DNA from 2 places in the Bradyrhizobium sp. USDA 4452 genome. Region 2 is predicted to be linked to the other one. Evidence: predicted binding sites of a transcription regulator. Region 2 holds the regulator's gene; the other holds the start of a gene.
What was found. The regulator PhoB, encoded in region 2, activates phosphate uptake and scavenging genes when phosphate is short. The targets are predictions, from matches to a motif close to TGTCATNNANCTGTCAT.
Positions count from the first base shown of each region.

Region 1: the regulator PhoB is predicted to act here: its motif matches at 2,074-2,090, upstream of phnF (phosphonate metabolism transcriptional regulator PhnF).

Region 1 is NZ_JBSSGK010000001.1:2,024,016-2,031,392, reverse strand. Features, by position in the region: gene phnE (phosphonate ABC transporter, permease protein PhnE) at 1-234, shown strand, start outside; gene phnE (phosphonate ABC transporter, permease protein PhnE) at 231-1,079, shown strand; gene phnF (phosphonate metabolism transcriptional regulator PhnF) at 1,320-2,045, opposite strand; gene phnG (phosphonate C-P lyase system protein PhnG) at 2,150-2,611, shown strand; gene phnH (phosphonate C-P lyase system protein PhnH) at 2,616-3,224, shown strand; gene ACVISU_RS09585 (carbon-phosphorus lyase complex subunit PhnI) at 3,228-4,331, shown strand; gene ACVISU_RS09580 (alpha-D-ribose 1-methylphosphonate 5-phosphate C-P-lyase PhnJ) at 4,328-5,212, shown strand; gene phnK (phosphonate C-P lyase system protein PhnK) at 5,205-6,002, shown strand; gene phnL (phosphonate C-P lyase system protein PhnL) at 6,011-6,709, shown strand; gene ACVISU_RS09565 (alpha-D-ribose 1-methylphosphonate 5-triphosphate diphosphatase) at 6,723-7,377, shown strand, end outside.
Region 2 is NZ_JBSSGK010000001.1:3,419,902-3,427,278, reverse strand. Features, by position in the region: gene pstC (phosphate ABC transporter permease subunit PstC) at 1-863, shown strand, start outside; gene pstA (phosphate ABC transporter permease PstA) at 868-1,713, shown strand; gene pstB (phosphate ABC transporter ATP-binding protein PstB) at 1,710-2,528, shown strand; gene phoU (phosphate signaling complex protein PhoU) at 2,540-3,256, shown strand; gene phoB (phosphate regulon transcriptional regulator PhoB) at 3,388-4,098, shown strand; gene ACVISU_RS16480 (GcrA family cell cycle regulator) at 4,239-4,751, opposite strand; gene ACVISU_RS16475 (acetylornithine transaminase) at 5,247-6,452, shown strand; gene argF (ornithine carbamoyltransferase) at 6,452-7,377, shown strand, end outside.

The DNA of each region.
Region 1 (7,377 bases), 1.4 Mb from region 2:
GCGGGCTACGCCAGCTATGCGCTGCTGCGCTTCGAGATCAACGTCCGCGAAGCTTCCGTGATGGGCTTCGTCGGCGCCGGCGGCATAGGTCAGGAGCTCGTGGTCGCGATCCGCAAATTCTACTATTCCGACGTCAGCGCGATCCTCATCACCATCATCGTCACCGTCTTCATCATCGACATCTCGACCGGCTGGCTGCGCGGCCGGCTGTTCGGCAAGGAGACCCGGCGATGAGCCAGCTGCCGAGGCCGGACACCGCGGAACTGCGCGCGAAATATCCCGGCGTGTTCGATCGTCCCGCGTCGGCACGGCTGGCGATGCCGGCGATGATCGCCGCGGCGTTCGCGATCTTCGTCTACGGTCTGGTCGATCTCGACTTCTCGCCCACGAAGCTGATCTCGGGGATGAGCCAACTCGGCTGGATCGCCATGCTGATGATCCCGCCGAATCCCGGCACGTCGTTCCCGCTCTACATGCAGGCGCTCGGCGAGACGCTTTCGATCGCGCTGCTCGGCACTACGCTCGCGGCGCTGCTCGCGCTGCCCGTGAGCCTGCTGGCCGCACGCAACATCATCCCCTCGAACCTGATCCGCTTTCCGGTGCGCCGCTTCTTGGATTCGATCCGCGGCGTCGATACACTGATCTGGGCGCTGGTCTGGATCAACGTGGTCGGCCTCGGTCCGTTCGCCGGCGTGCTGGCGATCATGGTCTCCGACTTCGGCGCGTTCGGAAAATTGTTCTCGGAGGCGATCGAGGCGGCGGACCGCAAGCAGGTCGAGGGCATCCGCGCCTCCGGCGGCAACGCGCTGCATGAAATCCGCTTCGGCCTGCTGCCGCAGGTGCTGCCCGTGATCGCCGGCCAGGTACTTTATTTCATCGAGTCGAACACCCGTTCGGCCACCATCATCGGCATCGTCGGCGCCGGCGGCATCGGCCTGCAGCTCGCCGAGCAGATCCGCGTGCTGGAATGGCAGAAGGTGTCGTTCCTGATCCTGATGATCTTGATCGCGGTCGCCGCGATCGACTTCATCTCGAGCAAGCTGCGCTTTGCCATCATCGGTCAAAGGGCGGTGGTGTAGCTTGCCGCGCGCTCAAGCCTTCTCCCCTTGTGGGAGAAGGTGGCGCGAAGCGCCGGATGAGGGGTATCGCTCAGCGAATTCAGAAGCCGACGTGTCCGGGGAGAGATACCCCTCACCCGGATCGCATCTGGCGATGCGACATAGCCGAAGCTTCGCTTCGGCGTTCTTGAGGACGGCCGCCGTAGGCGGCCTAAGCCTCTCCCGCAAGGGGAGAGCTGCCCCGTCAGTGCGCCGGCACAGTCAGCCGTTCTCGACCAGAAACTCCACCCGCTCGGCGGCGAAGCGCGAGCGCTTGGTCGCCAGCGGCTGGTCCAGCATGTCGACGTCGGTGGCGTCGACCACCAGCACCGGCCGGCCCAGCGGCAGATCGAGCCGTGCGGCGTCGGTCGCATCGACGATCGCCGCGGTGATCCGGGTCGACGAACGGCGGTAGTCCTTGACGCCGTAGTGCCCGAGCAGCTTGGTCATCGAGCGAACATTGGCGAAGACGTTGCCGGCATCGGGAAACCGCTCGGCCGACAGCCAGGTGGTCGAGACGCAGATCGGCGTCCGGTCGGCGAGCCGCACCGCTTCGATCCGGGTCAGCGGCGCGCCGATCTTCAGGCCGAGCTCGCGCGCGATCTCGCGGTTGGCGACGTCGCTGCCGGCATCGATGAGCTGGCCGCGCGGCTCGTGGCCGCCGGCACCGACGATCTCGGAGAATCGCGTGCGTGAACGCAGCGGGTAGGCGAGGCGCTGGGCCTCGACATAGGTGCCGCTGCCGCGCTCGGCGCGCACCAGGCCGCGCTCCGCCAATGCGGCGAGCGCCCGCCGCACGGTGTGGCGATTGACGCGGTAAGTCTCGGCGATCTCCATCTCGCCGGGCAGCTTTTCGCCCGCGGCAAAGCGGCCGTCAGCGATGCCGCGCTCGATGCCGTCGGCGACCTGCCGCCACAAGGCGACGCCGGAACTTTCCTGCATGCTCATGGCGCGGTGATACCAGAAATCTTTGGTTTGTCACGAAACAGTCATGGCGCTCGGCTATCAAGTTGTCTATTATCATAGACAACTTGATACAAGCAAGGTTGCCCATGAGCTTGACCGGACCAGACAGCAAACAGGCCCAGCGCAAGGCGGCGATGACCGTGCTGGCGCACTCCGCCGCGGCCGACATCGCAGGCCGGCTCGCGGCGATCGCTGTGCCTAGCCATCAGAACCTGCGCGAGCCGGAGAACGGCCTCGTGATGCTGCGCGGGCGGATCGGCGGCGACGGTGCGCCGTTCAATCTTGGCGAGGCGACGGTGTCGCGCGCAGCGGTGCGGCTTGCGAGCGGCGAGGTCGGCTTCGGCTACACGCTCGGCCGCGATGCGCACAAGGCGCAGATGATCGCGCTGTGCGACGCCATGGTGCAGTCGGCGGCATTGTCCGGCGAGGTGGAGACCAAGGTGATCGCGCCGCTGCGCGTCGCCATGAATGCCGAACGCGCCCGCAAGGCCGCCGAGACCGCGGCAACGCGGGTCGATTTCTACACGATGGTGCGCGGTGAGGGGTGATGCAATGACGACGATTGCCGAAATGCCCGCAGGCTTTGCCGACAAGGTGCTGTCGGCGCAATCCACGTTCCGCTCCGTGATGGACGCGATGGCGCGTCCGGGCAGCGTGCAGCGCGTCGCCGCCAGCGTCGGAACGCCGGCCGGTATGATGCGCGGCTCGGCCGCGATCGCGCTGACGCTGTTCGATCACGACACGCCGATCTGGCTCGATGCCGCGATGTCGGCGACGCCGGACGTCGCCCGTTGGCTGAAGTTCCACGCCAGCGCGCCGGTGGTTGCGGATTCCGCGATCGCAAGCTTCGCGCTGATCGGCGATGCCGCGAACCTGCCGGCGCTGGAGCGCTTCGCGTTCGGCAGCAGCGAATATCCTGACCGGTCGACCACGCTGATCCTGCAGGTCGACAGCCTGACGCAGGGTCCGGCCTTCGAGCTGAAAGGCCCCGGCATCGACGGCAGCGCGCTGCTGCAGGCGATGATCAAGCCGCGCGACCTGTTCCAGCGGCTGTCGATCAACGAAGCCCTGTTCCCGCGCGGCATCGATGTCGTGCTGGTCCATGACGACAATATTGTCGCGATCCCGCGCACCACGCGGCTGATCGCAAGCGGAGTGTGAGCGATGTATGTAGCTGTCAAGGGAGGCGAGCGCGCCATCGAGAACGCTCATCGGCTGCTCGCGCATGAGCGGCGCGGCGATCGCGATGTCGCCGAGGTGACGCTGGCGCAGATCTCCGAACAGCTCGCGCTCGGGGTCGACCGGGTGATGACCGAAGGCTCGCTCTATGATCGCGAGCTCGCGGCGCTCGCGATCAAGCAGGCGCGCGGCGACATGATCGAAGCGATCTTCCTGGTTCGCGCCTTCCGCGCCACGCTGCCGCGCTTCGGCGCCACCGAGCCTGTCAATACCGGCGAGATGCAGGTGCGGCGGCGCATCTCCTCGACCTTCAAGGATGTTCCGGGCGGCCAGATCCTGGGGCCGACCTTTGACTACACCCATCGCCTGCTCGATCCGCAGCTCGCGGAAGGCTTTGTGCCGGAGCAGCCGGCGATCGCGGAGGCCTCGCAGGCGGCGACGCCGCGGGTCACCGACATTCTCGGCCGCGATGGTTTGATCGAACCGTCACCGCAGGCAGATGGCGACGCGCCGGTCGGCGACCTCACGCGCGAACCGCTGAGCTTTCCGGCCGATCGCGATCTGCGGCTGCAGAATCTGGCGCGTGGCGACGAGGGTTTTCTGCTCGCGCTCGGCTATTCGACGCAGCGCGGCTATGGCCGCAACCATCCCTTCGCCGGCGAGATCCGCTTCGGCGAGGTCGAGGTCGAGTTCTTTGCCGAGGATGTCGGCTTCGCCGTGCCGCTCGGCTCGATCGAGCTGACCGAGTGCCAGATGGTCAACCAGTTCAAGGGCTCGACATCAGAGGCGCCGTGCTTCACCCGCGGCTATGGCCTTGCCTTCGGCCAGAGCGAGCGCAAGACCATGTCGATGGCGCTGGTCGACCGTGCGCTGCGTGCGGGCGAACTCGGCGAGGAGGTCGGCGCGCCGGCGCAGGACGAGGAATTCGTGATGTCGCACTCCGACAATGTCCAGTCGACCGGCTTCGTCGAGCATCTCAAGCTGCCGCACTACGTCGACTTCCAGTCCGAGCTCGGCCTGCTCCGCAAGTTGCGGCAGGAGTTCGCGGAGGCCAACGAGGCCGTTGAAATGCAGGAGGCCGCGGAATGAATGCGCCGACATACAATTTCGCCTATCTCGACGAGCAGACCAAGCGGATGATCCGCCGCGCCATCCTGAAGGCGATCGCGATCCCCGGCTATCAGGTGCCGTTCGCGAGCCGCGAGATGCCGATGCCCTATGGCTGGGGCACCGGCGGCGTGCAGGTGACGGCGGCGATCCTCGGTCCCGACGACGTGCTGAAGGTGATCGACCAGGGCTCGGACGACACCACCAACGCGATCTCGATCCGAAAATTCTTCGGCAAGACCGCGGGCGTCGCGACCACGACCTCGACGATGGACGCGACCGTGATCCAGACCCGGCACCGGATTCCCGAGGCGTCACTGCACGCCGGACAGGTACTGGTCTATCAGGTGCCGATCCCCGAGCCGCTGCGTTTCCTGGAGCCGCGCGAGACCGAGACGCGGCGCATGCACGCGCTCGCCGAATACGGGCTGATGCACGTCAAGCTTTACGAGGACATCGCGCGCTTCGGCCACATCGCGACCGCCTACGCCTATCCGGTGAAGGTGAACGCGCGCTACGTGATGGACCCGTCGCCGACGCCGAAATTCGACAATCCGAAGATGGACAATTGCGCGGCGCTGCAGCTGTTCGGCGCCGGCCGGGAGAAGCGCATCTATGCGATCCCGCCCTACACGACGGTGGTGTCACTGGATTTCGAGGATCACCCGTTCACGCGCTACCGCTTCAACGCGCCCTGCGCGCTGTGCGGCGCGGACAATTCCTATCTCGACGAGATCGTCACCGACGACAGAGGCGGGCGGATGTTCGTCTGCTCCGACACCGACTTCTGCGAGCAGCGCCAGGCCGCCGGCCATCACGGCACCGAGAGCGCGGCGCCGCACAAGGAGAAGGCGCATGTCTGAGCTGGCAAACTTCGACGACGATCAGCCACTGCTGGTGGCCGAAGGGCTCGGCAAGAATTACGGCCGGCTTGCGGCCTGCCGCGACGTTTCGTTCGCGCTCTATCCCGGTGAGGTGCTGGCGATCGTCGGCGAGTCCGGGTCGGGCAAGTCGACGCTGCTGCAGCTGCTCTCGGCGCAGCTTACGCCGAGCGCGGGACGGGTATCCTACCGGATGCGCGACGGCGTGCTGCGCGATCTCGCCGAACTCGGCGAGGCGGAGCGGCGCTTCCTGTTCCGCACCGACTGGGGCTTCGTGCATCAGGACCCGGCGCAGGGCCTGCGCATGGGCGTCTCGGCCGGCGCCAATGTCGGCGAGCGGCTGATGGCTGTGGGGTGGAATCACTACGGCCGGATCCGCGATACCGCATCGACCTGGCTGGATCGGGTCGAGATCGATATCGGCCGCATCGACGATGCGCCGAAGACCTATTCGGGCGGCATGCGGCAGCGGCTGCAGATCGCGCGCAACCTCGTCACCGAGCCGCGGCTGGTGTTCATGGACGAACCGACCGGCGGCCTCGACGTCTCGGTGCAGGCGCGCCTGCTGGATCTGATGCGCAACCTGGTCGGCGAGCTTGGTCTTGCCGCCATCGTCGTGACCCATGATCTCGCGGTCGCGCGCCTGCTGTCGCATCGCGTGATGGTCATGAAGGGTGGCCGCGTCATCGAGACTGGACTCACCGACCAGGTGCTCGACGATCCCCGCGAGCCCTATACCCAGCTGCTCGTTTCCTCGATACTTCCGCCATGAGCTTGCCAATGACCGCGATGATCGAACTTGCCAACGCCGAGAAGACCTTCACCATGCATCTGCAGGGCGGCGTAGAGCTGCCCGTGGTGCGCGGCGTCTCGTTCCACGTCGAGCCGGGCGAATGCGTAGTGCTGTCGGGCCCGTCGGGCGCCGGAAAATCCTCGATCCTGAAGATGATTTTCGGCAATTACCGCTGCGACAGCGGCCGGATCGGCATCCGTCACCAGGGCAAGGTCGTCGATCTCGCGACCGCCGAGCCGCGCCAGGTGCTGAGCATCCGCCGCTCGACCATCGGCTATGTCAGTCAGTTCCTGCGCGCGGTGCCGCGGGTCGCGACCATCGACGTCGTCGCCGAGCCGCTGATCGTCAACGGTGTGGCGCGCGAGGAAGCCCGCGAGCGCGCCGGCAGACTACTGCGCCGGCTCAACATTCCGGAGCGGCTTTGGACCTTGCCGCCCTCGACCTTCTCCGGCGGCGAGCAGCAGCGCGTCAATATCGCGCGCGGGTTCATCTCCGACCTGCCGATTCTGCTGCTCGACGAGCCGACCGCTTCGCTCGATGCGGCGAATCGCGCAGTGGTGGTCGAGCTGATTGCGGAGAAAAAGACCAAGGGCGTCGCGATGGTCGCGATTGTCCATGACGACGAAATCCGTCATCTGATCGCCGACCGCATCGTCGACGTGACCTCGTTCGCCGCTGCCGCCTGAAGGACCGTTTGAAATGACCGCCAAGCAAGACACCATCATCGGCAACGCCCGGCTGGTCCTCGCCGATCGCGTGATCGATCAGGGCTGGGTTGCGATATCGGACGGCAGGATCGCGGAGTTCGGCGAGGGCAGGGCGCCCGCGGCCGCCGAGGATGCTGCCGGCGATCTGCTGATGCCCGGGCTGATCGAGCTGCACACCGACCATCTCGAGATGCACTACGTGCCGCGGCCGAAGGTGTTCTGGAATCCGGTCGCGGCCGTGATCTCCTATGACGGGCAGCTCGCGACCTCGGGCATCACCACCGTTTTGGACTCATTGCGGGTCTGGCGCGAGGACGGCGCGGAGGATGTCGACGGCCGCGCCGGCATATTGGCGGCGGCGATCTCGGCCGCGCGCGAGGAGAATCTGCTGCGCGCCGATCACTTCCTGCATCTGCGCTGCGAAGTGCCGATGCCTGATGTCGTCGCCGAGGCCAAGGAGCTGATCGACCGGCCCGACGTGCGGCTGATGTCGCTGATGGATCATACGCCGGGCCAGCGCCAGTTCCGCGACGAGGTCAAGCTGCGCGACTACTACCGCGGCAAGGGCGGCGGCATGACCGACGCCCAGCTCGACGTGCTGTTCGCGCGGCGCTTCGCCTATCAGAAGGAATATGCCGTCGCCAACA
Region 2 (7,377 bases):
TGATCCTCGGCGGCATCATTCTGTCGCTGATCGCGGGCGCCTGGCCGGCGATGAAGGAATACGGCTTCGCTTTCCTCTGGACACAGCGCTGGGCGCCCTCGGCCGATCCGCCGGTGCTCGGTGCGCTCGGCCCGATCTACGGCACGCTGATCACCTCCGTCATCGCGATGCTGATCGCCATTCCGGTCGGCATCGGCATCGCCGTGTTCCTGACCGAGCTCTGCCCGCAAGTGCTGCGCCGTCCGATCGGCATCGCCATCGAGCTGCTCGCCGGCATCCCCTCGATCATCTACGGCATGTGGGGCTTCTTCGTGCTGGGCCCGTTCCTGGCCAACACGTTCCAGCCCTTCATGATCCGGATATTCGAGGGCGTCCCGGTGCTCGGCGCGGTGTTTGCCGGCCCGCCGTCCTATCTCAGCCTGTTCAACGCCGCGCTGATCCTGGCCATCATGGTGCTGCCCTTCATCACCGCGATCTCGGTCGACGTGTTCAAGACCGTGCCGCCGGTGCTGAAAGAAGCCGCCTACGGCATGGGCTGCACCACTTGGGAAGTCGTCCGCAGCGTCGTGATCCCCTACACCCGGGTCGGCGTGATCGGCGGCATCATGCTGGCGCTCGGCCGCGCGCTCGGCGAGACCATGGCGGTGACCTTCATCATCGGCAACTCGTTCCGCATCTCGTCGTCGATCTTCGCGCCGGGCACCACGATCTCGGCGGCGATCGCCAGCGAATTCGCCGAGAGCGACGGCCTGCACCAGTCCGGCCTGATCCTGCTCGGCCTCTTGCTGTTCGTGCTGACCTTCTTCGTGCTCGCCGGCGCGCGGCTGATGCTGATGCGGCTTGAAAAGAAGGCGGGGAAGTAACGCCATGAACCCGATCTACAAATCCCGCCGCCGCAGCGACATCGTCGTTCGCACGCTCTGCGTCGGCGCGGCGTTGTTCGGCGTCACCTGGCTGGCGCTGATCCTGATCACGCTGCTCTACAACGGCATCGCAGGCCTCAGCGTGCAACTGTTCACCCAGAATACGCCGCCGCCGGGCTCGACCGATGGCGGCCTGCTCAATGCCATCGTCGGCTCCGTGATCATGACGGTGATCGGCGTCGGCATCGGCGCGCCGCTCGGCCTGTTCGCCGGCACCTACCTTGCCGAGTACGGCAAGCACGACAAGCTCACCTCGGTGATCCGCTTCATCAACGACATCCTGCTCAGTGCGCCGTCGATCATCATCGGCCTGTTCATCTATGGCGCGGTGGTGGTGCCGATGCGCGGCTTCTCGGCGATCGCGGGTGCGCTTGCGCTCGCAGTGATCGTGATCCCGGTCGTGGTGCGCACCACCGAGGACATGCTGCTGCTGGTGCCCAACCCGCTGCGCGAGGCGGCCTCCGCGCTCGGCCTGCCGCGTTCGCTGGTGATCAAGCGGATCGCTTATCGTGCTGCGCGCAGCGGGTTGATCACCGGCGTGCTGCTGGCGACCGCCCGCGTCGCGGGCGAGACCGCGCCGCTGCTGTTCACCGCGCTGTCGAACCAGTTCTTCAGCTGGGACTTGACCAAGACGATGGCCAACCTGCCGGTGACCATCAACAACTTCGTGCAGAGCCCCTACGCCTACTGGAAAGAGCTGGCGTGGAGCGGTGCGCTGCTCATCACCTTCACCGTGCTCGCGCTGAATATCGGCGCGCGTATCCTTGGTGCCGAAAGGGCCGCAAAATGACCGAGCTTTCCGTCTCCACGACCGCCGCGAGCCACGTTCCGCAGGTGCCGCTGCCGGAAGCGCCGCCGAAAGTCACGGTGCGCAACCTCAACTTCTATTACGGCGAGCACCACGCGCTGAAGAACATCAACCTGACGCTCGGCACCAACCGCGTCACGGCGTTCATCGGCCCGTCGGGCTGCGGCAAGTCGACCCTGCTGCGCATCTTCAACCGGATGTATGATCTCTATCCGGGCCAGCGCGCTGTCGGCCAGCTGATGCTGGACCAGACCAACATTCTTGATCCCAAGCTCGACCTCAATCTGCTGCGCGCGCGCGTCGGCATGGTGTTCCAGAAGCCGACGCCGTTCCCGATGACGATCTACGAGAACATCGCCTTCGGCATCCGCCTCTACGAGAAGATCTCGAAGTCCGAGATGGACGACCGGGTCGAGAAGGCGCTGCGCGGCGGTGCGCTGTGGAACGAGGTCAAGGACAAGCTGAACGCTTCCGGCCTGTCGCTTTCTGGCGGCCAGCAGCAGCGGCTGTGCATCGCGCGCACCGTGGCGGTGCGTCCCGAGGTGATCCTGTTCGACGAGCCGTGCTCTGCGCTCGATCCGATCTCGACCGCCAAGGTCGAGGAACTGATCCAGGAGCTCTCCGAGGACTACACGATCGCGATCGTCACCCACAACATGCAGCAGGCGGCGCGCGTCTCCGACAAGACCGCCTTCATGTATCTCGGCGAGCTGATCGAGTTCGACGACACCAACAAGATCTTCACCTCGCCGAGCGATCGACGCACCCAGGACTACATCACCGGCCGGTTCGGCTGAGGAGAATGACGATGGCTTCTGAACATACCGCCAAGGCATTCGACAGCGACCTGCAGGAATTGACCCGCCTGGTCGCCGAGATGGGCGGGCTCGTCGAGCGGATGATTACCGAGTCGGTCGACGCGCTGATCCGTCGCGACGTCGCGCTCGGCAAGCGCGTGGTCGCCGCGGACATCGAGATCGACAATCTGCAGCGTGTCATCGAAGAGCGCGCGGTGCTGACGATCGCCCGCCGCCAGCCGATGGCGATCGACCTGCGCGAGATCGTCAGCGCGATGCGCGTCGCCACCGATCTCGAGCGGATCGGCGACCTCGCCAAGAACATGGGCAAGCGCGTCGCGGCGCTGGAGAGCGATTTCCAGCCGCTGAAGCTGATCCGCGGCCTGGAGCACATGACCGACCTCGTGCTGTCGCAGGTCAAGTCGGTGCTCGACGCCTATGCCGCGCACGATCTGCCGGCGGCGATGAACGTCTGGAAGGGCGACGAGGAGGTCGACGCGATCTGCACCTCGCTGTTCCGCGAGCTCTTGACCTACATGATGGAGGATCCGCGCAACATCTCGTTCTGCATCCATCTGATGTTCTGCGCCAAGAACATCGAGCGGATCGGCGATCACGCCACCAATATCGCCGAGACCGTGTTCTACATGATCGAAGGCCAGCAGATCACCGACAAGCGTCCGAAGGGCGACATGACCAACTTTGCCACCACTGTGCCGGGTACCTAGGACATGATCCGCGGGCGCGGAGCCGGATTGTCTTCACGACAAGCCGTTTTCCGCAGGGGTTATGCTCAGGAAAGTAAGCGTTTCGGTTTGCGTCTGGGCAACGGATCATCACAGAGAGAGAACTTAAACCGATGAGCGCACGCATTCTGGTAGTCGAAGACGAGGAAGCGCTGACGACACTGTTGCGCTACAACCTCGATGCGGAAGGCTACGATGTCGAAACGGTGGGGCGCGGCGACGATGCCGACACCCGCCTGAAGGAGCGCGTTCCCGACCTCGTGGTGCTGGACTGGATGCTTCCGGGCCTGTCCGGCATCGAGCTGTGCCGTCGCCTGCGTGCGCGGCCCGAGACCAAGCAGCTTCCGATCATCATGCTGACCGCGCGCGGCGAGGAGAGTGAGCGCGTGCGCGGGCTTGCCACCGGCGCCGACGACTACATCGTCAAGCCGTTCTCGGTGCCGGAATTGCTGGCACGGGTGAAGGGCCTGCTGCGCCGTGCGAGTCCGGAGCGGCTTGCGACCGTGCTGACCTATGGCGACATCGAGCTCGATCGCGAGAAGCGCCGCGTGGCGCGCTCGGGCCGTCCGATCGATCTCGGGCCGACCGAGTATCGGCTGCTCGAATTCTTCCTCGAGCATCCCGGCCGCGTGTTCAGCCGCGAGCAGCTGCTCGACAGCGTCTGGGGCCGCGACATCTATATCGATGAACGTACCGTCGACGTGCATATCGGCCGTCTGCGCAAGCTGCTCAATCCCGGCCGCGAGCAGGATCCGATCCGCACCGTGCGCGGCGCCGGCTACGCGCTCGACGATCGCTTTGCAAAGGCCGAGCCGCAGCCGTAAGGCAGTGCAGCAATCGCAAGCACAATGTCGTTCCGGCTTTGGCCGGGACAACGCCGGTGAAGTAGCCGGGCTACGAGCCACAAAAAAATCCCCGCTTGCGCGGGGATTTGTTTTTGCAGTCCAGGCAGTTTCCCGAGTGCTTACTTGATCTGTGGCTTCGCCGAGGGCCGGCGGCGATCGGCGGCGGGCTGGTAGGCGACGCGCGAGTGATGCGCGCAATAGGGCAGGCCGGCGAGCGCCTTGCCGCCGCAGAAGAAGAATTCCGGGCTCGAGGGATCGCCGACCGGCCAGTGGCAGGTGGCCTCGTTGAGCTCGAGCAGCGACAGCCGCTGGCTCATCGGCACCACATTGTCGAAGGAGATCGGATCCGGCTCCATCTCGACCTCGAAAGCGTGCGCGAGCGCGGTGTTGCCGCGCGAGACCGGGCGCGCCACCCGCATCATGTGCTGGGCGGGGCGGGCCTTGCGCTGCCGCGGCGCGGCCGTGGAAGGGGCCTTGGCGCGGCCGGAGAGGCCGAGCCGATGCACTTTGCCGATCACGGCGTTTCGCGTCACATTGCCAAGTTCCGCCGCGATCTGGCTGGCCGAGAGGCCGGATTCCCAGAGCTTCTTCAGCTGCTCGACGCGATCGTCGGACCAGGTCAATACCGTCATCGCATTCTTCCTTTCGCATGGCGCCGGCCAATCAACGGAGCGGCGCTGCGAGCCAATCTGGACAAATATCCCTGCGGCCAGAATCCCTTAGCCCTCGCCGGGCACGGTGTTGCGCCCGAACGTTTACGCGAGAACGAAGGCTACTTAGAGGGTCCAGTACTGCCGCACGAGATGTCGTACCCGACAGGTCAAACGCTACAATATGGCGTGACTCTGGCGCAAGAGTCCGCGGCCGTGCGTCCACATGTTCCCACACAGTTAAGCATTGCCGTGCGGCTTTTCCACCGCACCGGAATGCTCCGGATTGCGCTGGGTTCGCATCGCAGGAACGCCGGCAGGGGCCGGCTGCTGGCGATTGACACTGACCGGCCGCAGCATAGAATGATGTGCACGTGCCGCCCGCAAAGGCGGCCGTTTTGTTTTCCGAAGCTGGCGGTTGCTGCGCTGGCGTCAAGCCGCGCAGCAATTGACGGTTTCAAACCGGCAGTGAACGCCATGACCAACGCCTCGTCGCATCTGCTCCCCGTCTTCGCCAGGGTCGATCTCGGCTTCGAGCGCGGTGAGGGCGCCTGGCTGATCGCAACCAACGGCGACCGCTATCTCGACTTCACCTCGGGTGTCGCGGTGAACGCGCTCGGACATGCGCATCCGCATCTGGTCAAGGCGCTGCAGGAGCAGGCGACCAGGCTCTGGCACATGTCGAACCTGTTCAAGAGCCCGGACGGCGAAGTGCTCGCCGCGCGGCTGTGCGAGCAGAGCTTTGCCGACTTTGTGTTTTTCTGCAATTCCGGCGCGGAAGCGATGGAGGGCGTGATCAAGCTGGTCCGCCACTACCACTTCTCCAAGGGCCATCCCGAGCGCTACCGCATCATTACCTTCGAAGGCGCCTTCCATGGCCGCACGCTGGGTACGCTGGCTGCGACCGGCTCGGCGAAATACCTCGAAGGTTTCGGCCCGCCGATGGACGGCTTCGACCAGGTGCCGCACGGCGACATCGAGGCGGTGAAGAAGGCGATCGGCCCGAACACCGCCGGCATCCTGATCGAGCCGGTGCAGGGCGAGGGCGGCGTGCGCTCGGCGCCGCAGGCCTTCTTCAAGGCGCTGCGCGCCCTGTGCGACGAGCACGGCCTGCTGCTCGCATTCGACGAGGTGCAGACCGGCATGGGCCGCACCGGCGAGCTGTTCGCCTACAAGCGCACCGGCGTCACGCCGGACGTGATGTCGCTGGCGAAGGCGCTCGGCGGCGGCTTCCCGATCGGCGCGGTGCTGGCGACCGCGCAGGCCGCGGCCGGCATGGCGCCGGGCTCGCACGGCTCAACCTTCGGCGGCAATCCGCTCGCAGTCGCCGCCGCCAATGCCGTGCTCGACGTTATGCTCAAGCCCGGCTTCTTCGAGCACGTGCAGAAGATGTCGCTGCTGCTCAAGCAGAAACTCGCGTCGGTCGTCGACCGCTATCCCGGCGTGCTGTCGGAGGTGCGCGGCGAGGGCCTGTTGATCGGCGTCAAGGCCGTGGTGCCCTCGGGCGATCTGATCGCCGCGCTGCGCAACGAGAAGCTGCTCACCGTCGGCGCCGGGGACAACGTGGTGCGGTTCCTCGCGCCTCTGATCGTGACCGAGGCCGAGATCGACCAGTCGATCGTCTCGCTCGAGCGCGCCTGCGCGACATTGTCGGCGACGCAGCCGAAGAAGGCGGCTGGATAATGAGCAAGCCGGTCCGTCACTTCCTCGACATCAACGAGCTGCCGCTCGCCGAGCTGCGCAACATGCTCGAAGCCGGCGCCGCCATGAAGGCCAAGCTGAAGGCGCATGAGAAGCCCAGGAAGCCGCTCGAAGGCAAGACGCTGGCGATGATCTTCGAGCGCCCGTCGACCCGCACCAGGGTGTCGTTCGACGTCGGCATGCGCCAGCTCGGCGGTGAATCGATCATGCTGACCGGCGCGGAGATGCAGCTCGGCCGCGGCGAGACCATCGCCGACACCGCGCGCGTGTTGTCGCGCTATGTCGATGCGATCATGATCCGCATCCTCAATCATGACGCGCTGCTCGAACTCGCCGCCCACGCAACGGTGCCCGTCATCAACGGCCTGACCCGGCGCTCGCATCCCTGCCAGGTGATGGCCGACCTCATGACGTATGAGGAAAAGCGCGGCTCGATTCAGGGCAAGACGGTGGCCTGGACCGGTGACGACAACAACGTGCTGGCCTCCTGGGCGCACGCCGCCGAGCGCTTCAAGTTCAATCTCAACATCGCGACGCCGCCCGAGCTCTCGCCGAAGAAGCCGATGCGGGACTGGATCAAGGCCACCGGCGCGCCGATCGTGCTCGGCACCGATCCGGAAGCCGCCGTGCGCGGCGCCGACTGCGTCGTCACCGACACCTGGGTGTCGATGGGCGACAAGGAGGGCGAGCACCGCCACAACGTGCTGAAGCCCTATCAGGTCAATGCCAAGCTGATGTCGCTCGCCAAGCCGGACGCACTGTTCATGCACTGCCTGCCCGCGCATCGCGGCGAGGAGGTCACCGACGAGGTGATCGACGGTCCGCAATCGGTGGTGTTCGACGAAGCGGAAAACCGCCTGCATGCGCAGAAGGGCATTCTGGCCTGGTGTTTCGACGCGGTCGCGTA